Regions from separate parts of the Yersinia vastinensis genome, predicted to be linked through region 1. Evidence: predicted binding sites of a transcription regulator. Region 1 holds the regulator's gene; the other holds the start of a gene.

Region 1 (9,830 bases):
CTACATGATGATGTTGTCGATGAGTCAGATATGCGTCGGGGTAAAGCGACAGCCAATGCGGCATTTGGCAATGCGGCCAGCGTGTTGGTGGGTGACTACATCTATACCCGCTCATTCCAGATGATGACCAGCCTTGAATCACTGCGTGTTCTGACCTTGATGTCCGCAGCCACCAACGTGATTGCTGAAGGGGAAGTTTTGCAGCTCATGAACTGCAATAATCCGGATATCACTGAAGAAAATTACATGCAGGTCATTTACAGCAAAACGGCGCGCTTATTTGAAGCCGCGTCGCAATCAGCAGCTGTATTAGCAGATGCCAGTGAAGAGCAGGAACTGGCATTACAGAATTATGGTCGTTATCTGGGTACGGCTTTCCAGCTAATTGATGACTTGCTGGATTACAGCTCTGATGGCACAACTTTGGGTAAAAATACCGGTGATGACCTGAACGAAGGCAAACCGACGCTTCCATTACTGCACGCAATGCATAATGGAACTCCAGAGCAAGCCGCCATGATTCGTCAGGCTATTGAGCAAGGCAATGGCCGCCATTTACTTGAGCCTGTATTACTAACAATGCAACAGTGTGGTTCACTGGACTATACCCGTCAGCGTGCCGAGGAAGAGGCGGATAAGGCGATTGCTTCACTACAGATTCTACCTGAAAGTGATTATCGCCAAGCCTTGGAAGGATTAGCTCATATTGCAGTACAGCGCTCATTTTAAGAAACTATATGGAAACTCTGGCATCACTGCCGGAGTTTTCTTTTTGAGTCTCAGCAAAGCATATTGTGCGCCGATTCCTCGCTTTTACTCACTTGATTCCGTCGTCAGTCGCTCTATCAGACTTTTGGCTCCCTCGCGAAAAATAAAAGCAATTACCTGCTCCCGTTCAGCCTCTGTAAAACGATAATACGCCTCCACCCACAGCGATAGCGGGTCTTGTCGTGTTGGTGTGTACTTGGCGGGATCTTCCCTTAACTGTAATGAATTCAGTATGGTGGTAGGTAAACTCTCAATATGGTACTCAACAGCCTTCCCCTGAACACCTCGGCGGCGGCGCTGTTCCCATCCCTCACGTTTTGCCATGAGGTTTACTCCTTGTGGTGATGACGGTAACCCATCAAGACCTGCCAGTTCCTTAGCGGCAAACCACTCTTTTTTCATGGCGTTGCTTCCTAATATGCGTTGCGACACAAAAAAGGAATATTTAGAAAACATTTAAAATTTTTCAGAAAATAAATGTTACTATGCTTCTAAATGATTACTTTATGTTCACAGTACGATTAACAATGTACCGTTATTTATATCACTAACACGTCAGCCGCTTAGAAAAAAAAAGGATTAAAGATGATTTTAAGGAAATCTGATTGGCATCCAGCCGACATCATTGCTGCGCTACGTAAAAAAGACACGACTTTGGCAGCGCTCTCTCGAAAGGCGGGTTTAAGCTCATCCACACTTGCCAATGCATTGACTCGCCCTTGGCCAAAAGGAGAATGGCTGATTGCAGAGTGTCTGGACATTCATCCATCCGAGATCTGGCCGACACGCTATTTTGACCCCAAAACAGGAGCGCTTCTTGACCGAAAAATACGGATACGGCAGGTCAATGTCACGGTATAAAAAAACCGCCGAAGAGTATCGTCGGCGGTTGATGATGTCATTTAAGAGGCGACAGTAGCTCTCCGTAATGACGATACTCTTTGTTATGACTATCTATACTCAGTCATCGGGCTAACAATAAAACACCTGAATCACCGGCGTTGTTTAGTGATTCAGGTGAGCAAAACTCACTACTCTATCAAGTGATAAGAATTTCGATGTTATTTGACGAACTCTTCACCCAACTTGATATCGTTATGTAACACATCAAGCATGCTGTCCAGTGCCTGCTGTTCAAAAGCACTCAGTTTGCCAATGTCTTTACGTTCAGCAACGCCGTTTTTACCCAACAGAATAGGTTGAGCAAAGAAGCGGGCATACTTGCCATCGCCTTCAACGTAAGAGCATTCAACAACATTACTTTCGCCTTGCAGAGCACGCACTAAAGAAAGACCGAAACGTGCTGCAGCTTGCCCCATAGACAGAGTCGCTGAACCGCCACCGGCTTTTGCTTCTACGACTTCAGTTCCTGCGTTCTGAATGCGCTTAGTCAGATCAGCAACTTCTTGCTCAGTGAAGCTGATACCTGGAATTTGTGACAGTAATGGCAAGATAGTCACGCCTGAGTGGCCGCCAATCACCGGGACTTCGATGTCCTGCGGTTGCTTACCTTTCAATTCAGCAACAAAGGTGTTCGAACGAATGGTATCCAGCGTGGTAATACCAAATAATTTGTTTTTATCGTAAACGCCGGCTTTTTTCAGCACTTCTGCCGCAATAGCAACCGTTGTATTAACGGGGTTGGTAATAATCCCGATTAATGCTTTCGGGCAAGTGCGTGCGATTTGCTCAACCAGATTGCGAACAATACCCGCATTCACATTGAACAGGTCTGAACGATCCATGCCGGGTTTACGTGCAACACCCGCCGAAATCAGAACAATATCTGCGCCTTGCAGTGCTGGAGTAGCATCTTCGCCGCTGAAGCCTTTAATATTAACAGCCGTCGGGATATGGCTCAGATCAACCGCGACACCTGGAGTCACTGGCGCGATATCATATAATGAAAGGTCTGAACCTGAAGGAAGCTGGGTCTTGAGTAGAAGAGCGAGGGCCTGGCCGATACCACCAGCGGCACCGAGAACTGCAACTTTCATCCTATACTCCTTATTATATTTAATTTAAATTTGCCGTGAATTCATCTATTTACGCACCATAATTTATTGCGATTTTAAACACAATCTATTAACAGTCAGATTGAGATATCACGCATCAAAAAGGCGCATAATGATCATGTATTTTAGATTAAATCGCTTATTCATTAATGATATAGCGCACATTATTCTAAAATTTACTGAAGTATTCATGACAGGTTAATCGGCGGTTACATTACACCCTTCTGTTACATCAGAACAACATCATTTTAATAACATTCTGTTTACTCGCACCGAATACGAATAAGGGCCGATTTAGCATAATCGTAACAGCAAGATGATGTTAAAATTCCTTCACACCTTGATATCAATGCTTTTATCGCCAATACTCCATAGTCATGTTGAATAAAAATTCATTTATATGCATAATAATCCTATTCACTATTGACTGCTCAGGGCATAAAAAATGCGTAATCCCGCAAAACAAGAAGATCTTATCAAGGCGTTTAAAGCGTTATTGAAAGAAGAGAAATTCAGTTCTCAAGGTGAGATCGTTTTGGCCTTGCAGGAAGAAGGCTTTGAAAATATTAACCAATCCAAAGTGTCACGCATGTTGACTAAGTTTGGCGCGGTCAGAACGCGTAATGCAAAAATGGAAATGGTTTATTGCTTACCTGCAGAACTGGGCGTCCCGACAACCAGTAGCCCGCTGAAGAATCTGGTATTAGATGTCGATTATAACGACTCGGTTGTAGTGATTAAAACCAGCCCCGGTGCTGCACAACTGATCGCCCGCTTGTTGGATTCATTAGGTAAAGCAGAAGGTATTCTGGGCAGTATTGCTGGTGACGATACTATTTTCACCACGCCGGCCAGAGGTTTTACCGCTGAACTGCTGCATAAGGCGATTCTCGAGCTATTTGAACAAGAGCTTTAATCTCTGATACTGATAATAGATGCGGCTAACTATGCCGCATTCTCTTTCGATTGCCCTTTTATCCGCCATAACGCTCCATTCAATCAGGGTATATCACTGCTTATTGTTTTTAAAACCATTCAATAACACTCTCTATTCTCCATTCATGGTCAAAGTCACCACTTTATTTCGCACTTTTAGTCAAAAACACTTATCTTATTGAAAAACTTATATTTTTACGAAAACTTGTTGTTTTTTAACCATTTTTTATTCCATTTCGTTCTTAAAAAATAGTCACCCACGATAAAGTGACGTTAAATATTATTAGCCCGCTATTAATATTCTCAGTTACTAGATGTATACTCATTTTCGTGATGTACATCACACTTCCTTTGAAGTGATAAAAGAATAAATAGAGGCAATAAAATGAAAGTTAAAACTACAATCGCAACAATGAGCATTCTATCTGCACTGTCATTTGGTGTTTTTGCAGCTGATTCAATCAATGACAATCAAGCAGCTAACTTACAGCCAATGGGCACAATTACCGTTAGCGGCATTAACGGTGCACCATCTGATATCCGTCAGGCACTGTCTGATAAAGCCGATGCTATGGGTGCAAAAGCTTACAAAGTGATTGAAGCGCGTGATGAAAATAACTGGCACGCCACTGCGAAGATTTATAAATAAGATTAAGTAATAAGTCTGAAAGTAAATGCCCCACGCAAAGGGGCATACTTTCGCACTTAATGGTTTATTCAATCGGTTGAAAGATTCATTTTCAGGATATTGAATAGAGTATTGATTGAAACAAGGTATTGATGAAACCACTGAGCGGAGTCAGTACCACAACAGAATAATCCCTCGTCGTCTATCCGACGAACCCTTTTACCCCCGCTCTGCGGGGGATTTTTTTATCCTGCTTAATCCTGAGGTAGAGCATCCTGCTCGGCTTTTTTACTCAGAGCACTCAGTAATTTATCGTGAATACCACCAAAACCACCGTTACTCATCACCAGAATGTGATCTCCTGGTTGGGCCGTCTTCACAACCATATCAACTAATGTATCAATATCAGCGCTCCAATGTGCAGGCTGAATACAGGCTTCCGCCACTTCCACCACTTGCCAAGGAATGTGTTGCGGCTGGAACAGGAACACTTCATCCGCACGGCCTAATGACGGTGCTAGCTCGTTTTTGCATAGCCCTAATTTCATGGTATTAGAGCGAGGTTCCAGTACCGCCAAAATACGTGCCGTCCCCCCCACTTTGCTGCGCAGCGCAGCCAGCGTGGCAAGGATCGCCGTTGGATGATGAGCAAAATCATCATAAACCGTGACACCGTGGGCTTCACCACGTAATTCCAGCCGGCGGCGGGCATTAATAAACTGGCCCAAAGCTTTACATGCATCGGCAGGTAAAACTCCCACATGGCGAGCAGCAGCAATCGCCATCAAGCCATTGTGCATATTATGTTCGCCCACCAATGACCAACTCACTTCACCCACTAATTCATTATCGAGCAGCACTTCAAAGACACTCGCGTCAGTCGATACTTTACGTGCGAACCAACTGCCCGTTTCGCCGACGAATTCTTGCTCACTCCAGCATCCCATCGCCATCACTTGCTTTAGATGGTTATCATTATCCGGGACAATGATTTTGCCCTTTCCCGGGACGATGCGAACCAAATGGTGGAATTGTTTCTGGATAGCCTTAAGATCGTCAAAGATATCAGCATGATCGAACTCAAGGTTATTCATGATAAGTGTTCTTGGGTTGTAGTGAACAAATTTAGAGCGCTTATCAAAGAAGGCGCAATCATATTCATCAGCTTCAATCACAAAGAAAGGGCTATTGCCTAAACGGGCTGAGACGTCGAAATTCCCCGGTACTCCACCAATCACAAAACCTGGCTCATAACCGCAAGCTTCTAGTATCCAGGCCACCATTCCGGCAGTGGTAGTTTTACCGTGGGTTCCAGCGACAGCTAATACCCAGCGCTCTGGCAACACATGGTCATGTAACCATTGCGGGCCAGAAACATAAGGAATGCCTTGCTCTAATACCGCCTCAACACACGGATTACCACGGGTCATGGCATTGCCGATGATGACTAAATCTGGGGCTGGATTCAGTTGCGCAGGATCATATCCCTGGATCAAGTCGATCCCTTGATTCTCCAGTAGCGTGCTCATCGGGGGATATACGTTAGCATCCGACCCCGTCACTTCATGACCTAATGAGCGGGCAAGCATTGCCAGGCCGCCCATAAAAGTGCCGCAGATACCTAATATGTGAATGCGCATAAATTTTCCGTATTAATAAGCTTCGAATTTACAGCCATTCTACCGCTCAGAATCAAAGAGAAGAAATGGAATTGCCTATGAATCATTCTCACCTTTGGGCTACACTGCTGCCATTAGGTGAGTTGTTCGTTAATAAATCGATATTTAACCGTAGATTCAGGGATTGTGTCATGAAAACGTTAGGCGAATTCATCGTTGAGAAACAGCTGGACTTCTCTCACGCCACCGGCGAATTAACTGCATTACTTTCAGCAATCAAACTCGGCGCAAAAATCATCCATCGCGATATCAATAAAGCAGGTCTGGTTGATATTTTAGGTGCGAGCGGTGTTTCTAATATTCAAGGCGAAGACCAGATGAAACTGGATCTGTTTGCCAATGAAAAATTAAAAGCAGCCCTCAAAGCCCGTGGCGAAGTCGCTGGTATTGCCTCCGAAGAAGAAGACGACATTGTTATCTTTGATGGTGGGCGAGCAGAAAATGCCAAATATGTGGTTCTGATGGATCCGCTGGATGGCTCTTCAAATATTGACGTGAATGTGTCCGTCGGTACTATTTTCTCTATCTATCGCCGTATTACCCCATTTGGTACTCCTATTACCGAAGCTGACTTCCTGCAACCGGGCACTAAGCAAGTTGCGGCAGGTTATGTGGTTTATGGCTCTTCCACTATGTTGGTCTATACCACAGGCTACGGTGTTCATGCCTTTACTTACGATCCATCGTTGGGTGTTTTCTGTTTATCCCACGAAAGAGTTCGCTACCCCGCAACCGGTTGCATGTATTCCATCAACGAAGGGAACTACATTAAATTCCCTCTGGGTGTGAAGAAATATATCAAATATTGCCAAGAGCAAGATGAAGCCACCAAGCGCCCTTATACTTCGCGCTATATTGGCTCATTGGTCGCGGACTTCCATCGCAACCTATTGAAAGGCGGTATCTATATTTACCCAAGCACCGCCAGCCATCCACAAGGGAAACTGCGTTTGCTGTATGAATGCAACCCGATGGCGTTCTTGGCAGAACAAGCTGGGGGTAAAGCAACTGATGGGGTTAATCGCATTCTGGACATCGTGCCGGAAAAACTGCACCAGCGCGCACCTTTCTTCGTGGGAACAAAATCCATGGTTGAAGACGCGGAAGGCTTTATTGCCAAATTCCCAGATGAAGACGCTAAATAATTGTCGGAAATAATGTAAAAAGCCACCTATTGGTGGCTTGATGTATATCAGAGAGCAGCGGTTCCTAAGCCGCTGTTTTTTTTATGCCATTATTGCCAAATTATCTCCCTGTAATTTAAATACCGCCATACTGGCTGATAATGCATCAGCTTGCTCTTCTAATGAGTGTGTGGCTGCGGCGGCCTGTTCAACCAAGGCCGCATTTTGCTGGGCAACTTGATCCATTTGAGCAATAGCCACATTCACTTGCTCTATTCCACTACTTTGCTCATAAGTAGCCGCTGATATTTCGCGCATCAATGCTGTTACCCGGCTAACTTCACGGGCAATTTCATCCATGGTTTGCCCCGCAGATTCAGCCATATCCGCCCCTTCCCGTACCCGAGTTTGTGATTCAACAATCAGGTCTTTTATCTCTTTTGCTGACTGCGCACTGCGTTGCGCCAAATTACGGACTTCGCCGGCTACCACGGCAAAACCACGCCCCTGCTCACCCGCTCTAGCCGCTTCGACCGCCGCATTTAGCGCCAGAATATTAGTCTGAAATGCAATACCGTCAATCACCGCAATAATGTCCGAAATTCGCCGTGAACTGGTGGTGATAGCCTGCATTTTATCCATCACATGACTGACAGCCTCACTCCCTTTATTGGCAATGTCTGACACACTCATCGCCAGACGATTCGCCTGATCCGAGTTTTCAGCATTCATTTTTACCGTCGCAGTCAACTGCTCCATACTGGCCGCCGTTTGCTCCAGTGAAGAGGCCGACTCTTCCGTTCGTGCAGCCAAATGGCTATTACCCGCAGCTAATTCCCGTGAACCAACGCCAATTTGCCCGCCCACGCCTCGTACCTGACTGACAGACGCCACCAGCGATTGCTGCATGGTTTGTAAAGCTTTTGCCAATCGGGCCAATTCCGTATTGCCCTCACTGTTGATGCTATGCGTTAAATCACCATCAGCGATATATTCAAGTTGGTGAATTGATTGCTCCAGTGGCCGCAAGATGATGTATTTCAGCGCAAACCATGCCAACACAGCAGAGATCAAAGTGAGTAGCCCTGCCGCTACAATGATGCCTAATTTGATGTTGGCAGCGCTGTTGGCTTTATCAATTTGCAGTTGGCCCGCATTCAGTGCATAACTACGAAAAGCTGCAACATCATCATTAAAGGCTTTGCTGATATCCGTAATACTCTTTTCCAACACGTCATAATATTCGTCTGCATAACCTGCCTTGATGGCCTTCAGCATGGGCACTACGCCCTTATCAACATAATTTTTATAACTTTTTTGGATATTAGTTGCCAGTTCCTGTCCATCTCCCCGGTCAGATACCGCACTGACAAAACGCGCCATTTCTTTTTGCGATAGTGCCAGTGATCCTTCAGCCTGCTTTGCTGTCTGTAATGACTCATCAATCAGCCCTATTTCTAATTGATGAATGGCTAGTGCGGCCTCAGTTCTGGCACTTAGTGTGGCATTAAAACTATTGGACAACGATCCCAGTTCCTCCCCCTGGATCTGATTTATTATTTGCAACGAGCGCGAACTCTCCTGAATTGAATTGATGCCAATAATACTGACAATTAATAAAATCAATGACATAAGGCTTAGTTGAGCAATAAGCCCATTCTTAATGGTAATCTTTTTTAACATCGGTTTTTTCCGGTTATGTGCAAATGGTTAAGATTACAAAGCGTTAGCATTACAGCGGACTGTCTTATTGTTTGATTAAGTTATCGGCTGTAAGGAAATCGTCTTGAACCCTCATCGGAAAAACAGCTTAAAATAGATACATTTAGAGAATGACGGTATTTTATCTCCATAGAATCGCCTTGATTCAGGCAATCTCACCGCTATCAAGCAATGAAAAGGACAGGAATTCACATAAGACTTGGCTATAATAGCCGGCACTCCATTTCTGGTTTGATAAAAGGAAACCGACATGAGCTTGAACCAAGTACCCGCAGGTAAAGACCTGCCAGAAGATATTTATGTTGTGATCGAAATCCCTGCGAATGCAGATCCAATCAAATATGAAATCGATAAAGAAACCGGCTCTCTGTTTGTAGACCGTTTCATGTCTACTGCAATGTTCTATCCGTGCAACTACGGCTACATCAATAACACCTTGTCATTAGATGGGGACCCGGTTGATGTACTGGTACCAACGCCGTATCCGTTACAACCAGGCTCAGTGATTCGTTGCCGTCCAGTTGGCGTGCTGAAAATGACTGATGAAGCGGGTGAAGATGCCAAGTTGGTTGCAGTTCCACACAGCAAACTGACCAAAGAATATGATCACATTAAAGATGTGGAAGATCTGCCAGAACTGCTGAAAGCACAGATCAAACACTTCTTTGAACATTACAAAGATTTGGAAGCAGGCAAGTGGGTGAAAGTTGACGGTTGGGAAAATGCCGAAGCAGCTAAAGCCGAGATCCAGTCTTCTTTCGAGCGTGCGAAGAAGTAATTCTTGGTTGCACCCGTAATAAAAAACACCGCCCTTGAGCGGTGTTTTTTTATGGTTGTTTCACTTTACGGCTTATTATTCTCTTCATGGCGTTTTAACCAATCGCCACTGTAAATACGCGGTAACCCTTCAATCGGTAAACGATAAAGGTATATCCATGCACTGCCATAAGGTGTCTGG
Region 2 (9,830 bases), 1.6 Mb from region 1:
ACGGACAGAAGAGCAACTGGGCTATGCGGTATTTGCCTTCCCAATGTCGGTTGGCCGGCAGTGGGGCTTGGGCTTCTTGCTGCAAAGTAACAGTAAGCAACCTGATTATCTCTATCAGCGCTATTTGGCTTTCTATCCACAGGCTGAAAAGCGCCTGCGTGACATGAAATCGGCAGATTTTGAGCAATATAAGCAGGGGTTAATTAACCAATTACTGCAACGCCCACAAACGCTGGATGAAGAAGCCAGCCGTTACAGTAATGATTTTAACCGCAATAATTTTGCGTTTGATAGCCGTGAGAAAATGATTGCTCAGGTGAGGCTCTTGACCAACACTGCGTTGGCAGATTTCTTCCAGCAAGCCGTCATCAAACCGCAAGGCTTAGCGCTGCTTTCTCAAGTTAAAGGCTTAGGACAAACAACGGGTGGGTATGCAGTGCTTAAGGGTTGGACAACCTATCCAACAACCTCTGCCTTGCAAGCAACCCTACCGCAGAAGGTATTGGCTCCATGACATCAATCACTCCCCAGCGGCTGGAGCCGCTAACGCTCCCCTTGTATGGTGAGAGGCTGATTGAGGCTTCTGCCGGTACGGGTAAAACTTTTACCATTGGGGTTCTTTATCTCAGATTGTTGTTGGGCCTAGGTGGGGAGGCTGCGTTTCGACGCCCCCTAATGGTTGAGGAAATCTTAGTGGTGACCTTTACCGAAGCGGCAACAGAAGAGTTAAGAGGGCGAATTCGCGACAATATTCATGAGTTGCGTATCGCGTGCGTGCGGGGAGTCAGTGATGATCCAATGCATAAAGCTTTATTAGCTGAAATTATCGATCTGGGCGAGGCCGCAGCACAGTTGCTAGCGGCAGAGCGCCAGATGGATGAAGCGGCTATTTACACGATTCACGGCTTTTGTCAGCGAATGCTGGCGAACAATGCATTTGAGTCCGGCATTTTATTTGAACAAACATTAGTGCAGGATGAGCTACCACTACGTAGACAAGCTTGTGCTGATTTCTGGCGGCGTCATTGTTATCCACTGCCCTTGGCTATCGCTCGAGCGGTCAGTCAGGAATGGAGCGGGCCAGAGGCTCTACTCAAAGACCTTTCTGCATATTTGCAGGGAGAGACCCCAAAGTTTCGTCAAGCGCCGGGTGATGATGAAACGATACTCAGTCGACATCAGCAAATCGTGGTGCAAATTGATACAGTTAAAGAGCAATGGCGTACCGCGGCTCATGAGTTAGAGGCATTGATTAGTCACTCTGGTGTAGATAAACGCAGCTACAGCGCTAAACATTTACCTAATTGGCTAGAAAAAGTCGGGATTTGGGCAGAACAAGAAACGGGTGATTATCAATTACCCAAAGAACTGGAAAAATTTCGCCAGTCAGTATTATTTGAAAAAACGAAAAAAGGGGCCGCCCCCCAACATGCTTTGTTCAGTGCGATAGATCAGATATATGAACAGCCGCTGACCTTAAGGGATCTAATTTTAGCCCGAGCGATTAGTGAAATACGCACTAGCGTCCAGCAAGAGAAACGGCAACGAGCAGAATTGGGGTTTGATGACCTACTCAGTAAACTGGATACAGCATTACAGCAAGCGGGTGGGGAGCTACTGGCGCAAACCATTCGTACCCGTTACCCCGTAGCAATGATTGATGAGTTCCAGGATACCGACCCCCAACAATACCGTATTTTCCACACTCTTTATGGTGGGCAAAGCGATTGCGGCCTATTACTGATTGGGGATCCTAAACAGGCGATTTACGCTTTCCGTGGAGCAGATATTTTTACTTATATTCGTGCTCGTTCAGAAGTAAGTGCCCACTATACACTGGAGACTAACTGGCGTTCATCTTTCCCGATGGTGCAATCAGTCAACAGGCTTTTTAGTTTGGTCGATGTTCCTTTCTTATTTGAACAAATTCCTTTTATCAATGTGACACCGGCTGAAAAAAATAGTCAATTGTCATTTGAAATTAAAGGGAAAAAACAACCAGCGCTATCTTTCTGGTTACAGCCGGGAGAAGGTGTTGGGGTTAGTGAATACCAACAATTAATGGCGCGCCAGTGTGCGGCTCAAATCCGTGAATGGTTAACTGCAGGCCAGCAAGGGCTGGCCCAATTAGTCACGGGTAAAAGCTCAAAGCCGGTTCAGGCGTCGGATATCACCATATTAGTACGCAGCAGGGCAGAAGCGGCTTTGGTGCGTGATGCGCTAAGCGCATTAGCCATCCCATCAGTTTACTTGTCCAATCGTGACAGTGTATTTGATACGACAGAAGCCAAAGATTTACTGTGGTTATTGCAGGCGGTGCTTGCCCCTGAGCAGGAACGGGCACTACGCAGCGCTATGGCGACCGGCATCTTAGGGCTGGATGCCAAAATGTTGGATGAATTAAACCACGATGAGCGAGCTTGGGATGCTTTAGTTGATGAATTCGATCGCTATCGCCAACATTGGCAGCATCGTGGCGTGTTGCCAATGCTACGTGAGATAATGGCCCGCCGTCATTTAGCTGAAAATTTGCTTGCTACCCCCGGTGGTGAGCGTCGGTTGACAGATGTGTTGCATCTAGGGGAATTATTGCAAGAGGCGGCATCACAACTTGATAGTGAGCACGCACTAATCCGCTGGCTAGCACAACAAATAGCACAGCCAAATCACCAGTCAGATAACCAACAATTACGTTTGGAAAGTGACCGCCATTTAGTGCAGGTCATTACTATCCATAAATCGAAAGGGCTGGAATATCCGTTGGTATGGCTGCCTTTCGTGGGCAATTTTCGTCAGCAGCAAGATGTGCTCTATCATGACCGCCACAGTTTTGAAGCATTATTGGATCTGAATGCCGACGATGAGAGTCAAGCCTTGGCGGAAGAAGAGCGCTTGGCGGAAGACCTACGGCTATTATATGTGGCACTCACTCGTGCGGTTTATCATTGTAGCGTGGGTATTGCTCCGCTGATTAAAGGCGGGCGAAAAAAGCAAGGCGACAGTGATATGCACCTCAGTGCCTTGGGCTATCTGGTACAACAAGGTAAAGCAGGTGATGCACAGTATCTGGCCGACAAACTCACAGAGCTGGCGACACTTGCTGGAGGGGATATCTCGGTTTCACCCGCCGGGCAACTAAGTGAGACTCCTTGGCAGCCACAGCCGGAGGAAGTTCCTTCCCTTGCTGCTCGTCACTTTAACCGACAAATACAAGATTACTGGCGCGTGACCAGTTATTCCGGTCTACAGCAGCATGGCTCCAGCAAAAATAGCCTATTACCGGCATTGAATGTGCCTTTACAGGAGTTATTACCCCGGCTGGATACCGATGCTGCTGGCGAGCAAGCACTGATAACCGAGCCCCATTTAACCCCGCATACTTTCCCTCGCGGCGCAGCACCGGGGACTTTCCTGCATGATTTGCTTGAGCCATTGGATTTTAGTCAACCCATTGAGCAGGAGTGGCTTTCCGAACAATTACAGCAGCAAGGGTTTGGTGAGCAATGGTCACCTATGTTGTATCAGTGGCTAAATGACATTGTACACGTCCCACTTAATGAAACCGGTGTGACACTGGCGGAGTTAACACCACAGAGCAAACAAGCGGAATTACAATTTTATCTGCCCATTGACACGCTGCTACAAGCCCGAGAGTTAGACACCTTAATTAAACACTACGATCCACTCTCTCGTCAGTGCCCGGTATTGGATTTTCAGCAAGTCCGTGGGATGCTCAAAGGGTTTATTGACTTGGTTTTCTGTTGGCAAGGTCAGTATTACTTATTGGATTACAAATCCAACTGGCTGGGAGAAGACAGCAGCGCTTACACCGTGGAGGCGATGACCCAAGCCATGGCTGAACATCGCTATGATCTGCAATATCAGCTTTATACCTTGGCATTACACCGCTATTTACGTCATCGGTTAGCCAGCTATGACTATCAACGTGATTTTGGTGGCGTCATTTATCTCTTCCTGCGTGGTATTGATAAGCAACATCCGGGTAACGGCATTTTTAGTTGTCGCCCAGCGCAGGAGTTGATTGAAGGAATGGACAGTTTATTCAGTGGATTTACCTCGGTAGATGAGGGGACATCAATATGATGATGCTACTGGAGCAAGCTGTTCGAGACCATTTACTACGTCCTCTGGATGTCCAGTTCTCACGTATGATAGCTGCTGATAATGACCCTATGCTGCAATTAGCCGCCGCTATTCTCAGTGCTGAAGCTGGGGCGGGGCATGTGTGCTTGCCATTAAGCTATTTACAGGCGGATGAGTTATTTGGTGGGCGGCAACCAGAGCTATCGCAAGCGCTATGGCAGGCGGCGGGAGCGCCAGATAAATTGCGTTGGGCACAAGTACTAAATAACGCGCCTGCGGTCAGTGATGGATCGCAGCCAACACCGCTCGTCCTACATAATGACCGTTTGTATTTGCAGCGGATGTGGCAGTACGAGGGGGATGTGGTGCGCTTTATTGCCAGTGATAATGCCGCTTCATTCATCAACGAAACCAGAGTAGTAAATGAAACGTTATTGAGAGAAACCCTTGATAACCTCTTTGGGAAGGCTGGCCCTGAAATTGATTGGCAAAAAGTGGCCGCCGCCGTCGCAGCCACACGTCGAATTTCAGTCATTTCTGGTGGGCCGGGCACGGGCAAAACGACCACAGTCGCAAAGTTATTGACCGCACTGATACAACTTAGCCAAGGGCAACGGTTACGTATTCAACTAGCAGCCCCCACTGGTAAAGCCGCGGCACGCTTGACCGAATCACTGGGCAACGCTATTCGGCAACTTCCACTGACTGATGATGAGCGCAAGTTATTTCCTGAACAGGCCTCTACTTTGCATCGTTTGCTAGGGGCTCAACCTAACAGCCAGCGCCTACGTTATCATCAAGGTAATCCATTAAGCCTTGATGTGCTGGTGGTTGATGAAGCCTCTATGGTGGATTTACCCATGATGGCGCGGCTTATTGCTGCATTACCAGAGAAGGCTCAGGTGATTTTTCTTGGTGACCGTGATCAGTTAGCTTCCGTTGAGGCGGGGGCGGTACTGGGCGATATTTGTCGCTTTGCTGAATTAGGCTATAGCAGCACTCGAGCGGCACAATTAGCACGCTTAACAGGCTGTACGCTGGCGGGTCAAATACCTATTGGTGATGTGCAGAGCGATACAGTCAATGTCCGTGATAGTTTGTGTTTGCTACGCAAGAGTTACCGTTTTGATGAAAAATCCGGTATTGGGCAGCTTGCTTTGGCCGTGAATGCAGGCAAATATCGGGACGCATTATCCGTTTTAAATGGGGCACATTCTGATATCGAGCATTTTTCTCTCGCTGACGCCGATGAGTATCAGGCATTGCTGGAAGACTGTGCTACTGGTTATCAGCACTATCTTCAACTGGCGACCACCGGCGCGCATGCTGCTGATGTGTTATCAGCATTTGGTCGTTATCAGTTATTGTGTGCATTACGTACTGGGCCATTTGGTGTCAGTGGGCTAAATGAGCGGGTTGAACAGTTATTGCATCGTAAGCGCTTAATTGAACGCCCCGTAGGGCCATCAGGGCGCTGGTATGTCGGTCGGCCTGTCATGATTGGGCTTAATGACAGTGCTCTTGGTTTGTTCAACGGTGATATTGGTATTGCGCTAATTGACGGTGAGGGGGAGCTGCGAGTGCATTTCCAGTTGCCAGACGGCAATATAAAATCAGTACAACCCAGCCGCCTTCCTAGCCATGAAACTGCTTATGCGATGACCGTGCACAAGTCTCAGGGGTCGGAGTTTGAGCATACAGCGTTGGTATTACCCAATACTTTTATGCCAGTGTTGACCCGAGAGTTAGTTTACACCGCGATAACACGCGCCCGACAGCGCTTAACGCTGTATTGCAGTGAGGCGGTATTGAGCCATGCGATACGCACACCAACTCTTCGCCTTAGTGGATTGGTTGATCGTTTGAATGCGCTGAAGAAATAATACTAAGGGGGCTATTGCCCCCTCATCACCATCAATGACCGACTACAAATCCGCCAACAGAATTTTTGAGCGGCGCTGATAGTTATACAATTCTTGTTTTTGAATCGGTAAAACCTCAACTTCTGCTGGGGTAAAACCGCGTTCTTGGAACCAATGAATACTGCGAGTAGTTAACACAAACAGTTTTTTCAGGCCCATCTGCCGCGCTTGATTTGCGACCCGCTTGAGGAGCATTTCACCTCGAGAAGAGCTGCGATAATCCGGGTGCACTGCAACACAAGCCATTTCCCCTATTTGCTCCTCAGGGAATGGATAAAGCGCGGCACAGGCAATAGTCAGATTATCCCGCTCAATAATAGTGAACTTATCAATTTCCATTTCAAGTTGCTCACGTGAACGCCGCACCAAAATACCTTGTTGTTCAAGTGGACGAATCAATTCCAATATGCCGCCGATGTCATTGATAGTTGCACGGCGAACTTGCTCCGCACTTTCCATCACAATCTGGGTGCCGATCCCATCACGAGAGAATAGCTCTTGAACTAATGCGCCATCTTCTTGATAACTCAGTAAATGACTACGGCGCACGCCACTGCGGCACGCTTTCACCGCTCCACGCAGAAAACGGACTGTCCCCGAATTGTAGTCACCCTCTTGCTCCAGGTCTTCAATTCGCTTTTGCGCTTCGTTTGGAAACAGTTCTGAAATGATATTGCCTTCGTTGTCTGTCACCCCTTGGGATGAGCAGAAGCCGATCATCTTTTCGGCTTTGAGTTTAATGGCTAATTGAGTGGCAACTTCTTCAGATGTCAGATTAAAACTCTCACCAGTAACGGACACCGCAACAGGCCCCAGTAATACAATAGCGCCATTATCCAATTGGCGATGAATAGCATCTTCGTCGATTCTACGGATGCGTCCGCTATGGCAATAATCAACACCATCATCCACCCCCAGAGGTTGGGCAATGATAAAATTGCCGCTGACGACATTGATATGCGCGCCTTGGAGCGGAGTATTATTCAGGCTCATTGATAATCTTGCCGTAATATCCAACTGCAATAGGCCTGCGGCCTGTTTGACCATTTCCAACGTGCGGGCGTCGGTCACCCGAGTATGCTTGTGATAAATAGGTTCGTAGTGGTGCTGTGCCAAATTGGCATCGATTTGTGGGCGGGCGCCGTATACCACGACCAGCCGGATCCCAAGGCTATGCAACAACCCTATATCATTAACGATGTTTGAGAAGTTTTCATGCTCAATCGCCTCGCCACCCAGCATGACAACAAATGTCTTGCCGCGGTGTGCATTGATATAGGGAACTGAGTGGCGAAATCCTTGAACCAGTTCAGTACTACGTTCCTTCACGGCAGATCCTCTTTGAATTTTTATTCGATATTTTTGTATTTTTATTCTTTTTTGATCAAGATGGCAAGCAGGAAATTGCTATTAAATGCATATGTATGGCACATGTGTATTAATAAATTGAATAACATAAAAATGTTTTTCTGATGACAGCAGGGGGGCGATTAGTTAAAGTTTTTCCTCGTTAATTTTTTTTGTTCGATTTTTATTCATATTTTGGTAGTTACTTTGGAGTTACATGGCAGATTCAAATCATAATTCTGGGCGTCGCCGTCTACTACAAGGTGCTGCCGCAGCCTGGATGCTTAGTGTCACCCGGGTTGGATTTGCTGCTTCCTCACATATTATTGCTGTTAGGGTCTGGCCTTCCTCAACCTATACCCGGGTAACGCTGGAATCCAATACGCCACTTAAATATCGTCAGTTCGCTTTGACGAACCCAGATAGGATTGTGGTGGATATAGAAGGTGTGCACCTCAATAGCGTTCTGAAAGAAATTAGCACTCAAGTACAGTCCGGTGATCCTTACTTAAAGCAGGCGCGAGTAGGGCAGTTTGATAAAAACACTGTCCGACTGGTACTGGAGTTGAAGCAAAGCATCAGCCCACAATTATTTACGCTTAAGCCTTTTGCAGAATTCAAAAATCGTTTAGTCGTCGATTTGTATCCGCAAGAGGGGACAACCTCGGCAGAGGATGACCCGCTGCTGGCGTTATTAGAGGATTACAATAAAGGCAATGTGGAGCGCACATTGCCCGCAGAAGCGCCTAAAGCGGGTAAAGCAGGGCGAGATAGACCCATTGTTATCATGCTCGACCCTGGGCATGGCGGAGAAGACCCCGGTGCTATTGGTCGAAATAAAACTCGCGAAAAAGATATTGTGCTGCAAATTGCCCGGCGGTTGCAGGCATTGATAAAGAAAGAATCAAATATGCGGGTGTTTATGACCCGCAATGAAGACGTCTTTATTCCCTTGAAAGTGCGGGTGGCTAAAGCCCGTAAGCTACGTGCAGATTTATTCATTTCGATCCATGCCGATGCTTTCACTAATCGAGCTGCCAGAGGCTCCTCAGTATTTGCATTATCGACCAAGGGGGCAACCAGTACCGCAGCACGTTTCTTGGCTCAAACACAGAATGAAGCCGACCAGATTGGTGGGGTCAGTAAGAGTGGGGACCGCTATTTGGACCATACCATGATTGATTTACTGCAAACTGCAACCATCAATGACAGCCTGAAATTTGGCAAAGAAGTGCTAAACCGTATGGGGAAAATCAATAAGCTTCACAAGAATAGTGTTGATCAGGCTGGTTTTGCTGTATTGAAAGCACCGGATATTCCGTCAATTTTGGTTGAAACGGCGTTTATCAGCAACTTGGAAGAAGAGCGAAAATTGCGAACTAGCCATTTCCAGCAGCAAATTGCGGAGTCTATCTTTGCGGGTATCAAAGCTTATTTTGCTAATGGTGGGGCGATGGCACGGCTTTAGTCTTTGGCACATGGTCATTGACTGATATATAGCAGGACTAGGATAGCCCTGCTTAGGGATACGTTTATCGTCGATTGGACGCCAGAAACAAAAAAACACCCTTGAGGGTGTCTTATAGCGATATAAAGATGATTAAGAATTGGTTGCGGGGGCCGGATTTGAACCGACGACCTTCGGGTTATGAGCCCGACGAGCTACCAGGCTGCTCCACCCCGCGTCCGTCTTAATACTCTTTTTTATTTTGCTGCTTTTAATGTAATTGGTTGCGGGGGCCGGATTTGAACCGACGACCTTCGGGTTATGAGCCCGACGAGCTACCAGGCTGCTCCACCCCGCGTCCGTCATTACATTTATTACTTTACTTCATTAGCCGTTTTCACAGCTGGGCATCTATTTTACCTAATTCGTCTTAACTTTCAAGACTATCGGACGACATATGACACTGCTGGTAGCCAGTATCGGTTGGTTGCGGGGGCCGGATTTGAACCGACGACCTTCGGGTTATGAGCCCGACGAGCTACCAGGCTGCTCCACCCCGCGTCCGATTGAGCGCACTATACTCTGGATGAGATCTGTTGCAAGTAGTTTTGCCACTTAATTAGGGTAAATAGGGTTTTTCGATTAATTTATCAACTATCTGTTTCCTTTTTCCCCACAACCATGCCAAGGGGATTTTTTTCCACCTGCTGATTCCTTTATCTATAGGCGTTTGTTATCGTTCGCCAGTAGATAAAATAAGTAAGAGAAGGCGTGAAATGACGAGTCGTTGGGGCAAATACCTACTGAGTGGAATAATGATTGCTGTATTGGCCGGTTGCCAATCGCGCCCAACAGATCGCGGGCAGCAATATAAGGATGGGCGTCTGGAGCAATCACTGGAACTGGTGAATGAGCCGAACGCGACAGGTAAGCCAGTCAACGCAAAAGATTATTCTGATCAGGTGAATGTGATTAACCAATCTTCACCGGGTCTCTATAACCGTAATAGC

What was found. The regulator ArgR, encoded in region 1, controls arginine synthesis, uptake and breakdown. The targets are predictions, from matches to a motif close to ANTGAATAAAAATACANT.
Positions count from the first base shown of each region.
Region 2: a site for ArgR is predicted at 7,388-7,405, ahead of argA (amino-acid N-acetyltransferase). Genes of this name have one in related genera too.

Region 1 covers NZ_CP173260.1:4,202,549-4,212,378, forward strand. The annotation lists gene ispB (octaprenyl diphosphate synthase) at 1-729, shown strand, start outside; gene ACIOG0_RS19425 (DNA-binding protein) at 814-1,170, opposite strand; gene ACIOG0_RS19430 (helix-turn-helix transcriptional regulator) at 1,354-1,629, shown strand; gene mdh (malate dehydrogenase) at 1,830-2,765, opposite strand; gene argR (transcriptional regulator ArgR) at 3,229-3,699, shown strand; gene yhcN (peroxide/acid stress response protein YhcN) at 4,105-4,368, shown strand; gene mpl (UDP-N-acetylmuramate:L-alanyl-gamma-D-glutamyl-meso-diaminopimelate ligase) at 4,602-5,987, opposite strand; gene fbp (class 1 fructose-bisphosphatase) at 6,158-7,171, shown strand; gene ACIOG0_RS19460 (methyl-accepting chemotaxis protein) at 7,253-8,833, opposite strand; gene ppa (inorganic diphosphatase) at 9,123-9,650, shown strand; gene ACIOG0_RS19470 (gamma-glutamylcyclotransferase) at 9,716-9,830, opposite strand, start outside.
Region 2 covers NZ_CP173260.1:1,011,870-1,021,699, forward strand. The annotation lists gene ptrA (pitrilysin) at 1-514, shown strand, start outside; gene recB (exodeoxyribonuclease V subunit beta) at 511-4,104, shown strand; gene recD (exodeoxyribonuclease V subunit alpha) at 4,107-5,987, shown strand; gene argA (amino-acid N-acetyltransferase) at 6,030-7,355, opposite strand; gene amiC (N-acetylmuramoyl-L-alanine amidase AmiC) at 7,591-8,841, shown strand; tRNA gene ACIOG0_RS04610 (tRNA-Met) at 8,982-9,058, opposite strand; tRNA gene ACIOG0_RS04615 (tRNA-Met) at 9,102-9,178, opposite strand; tRNA gene ACIOG0_RS04620 (tRNA-Met) at 9,305-9,381, opposite strand; gene mltA (murein transglycosylase A) at 9,597-9,830, shown strand, end outside.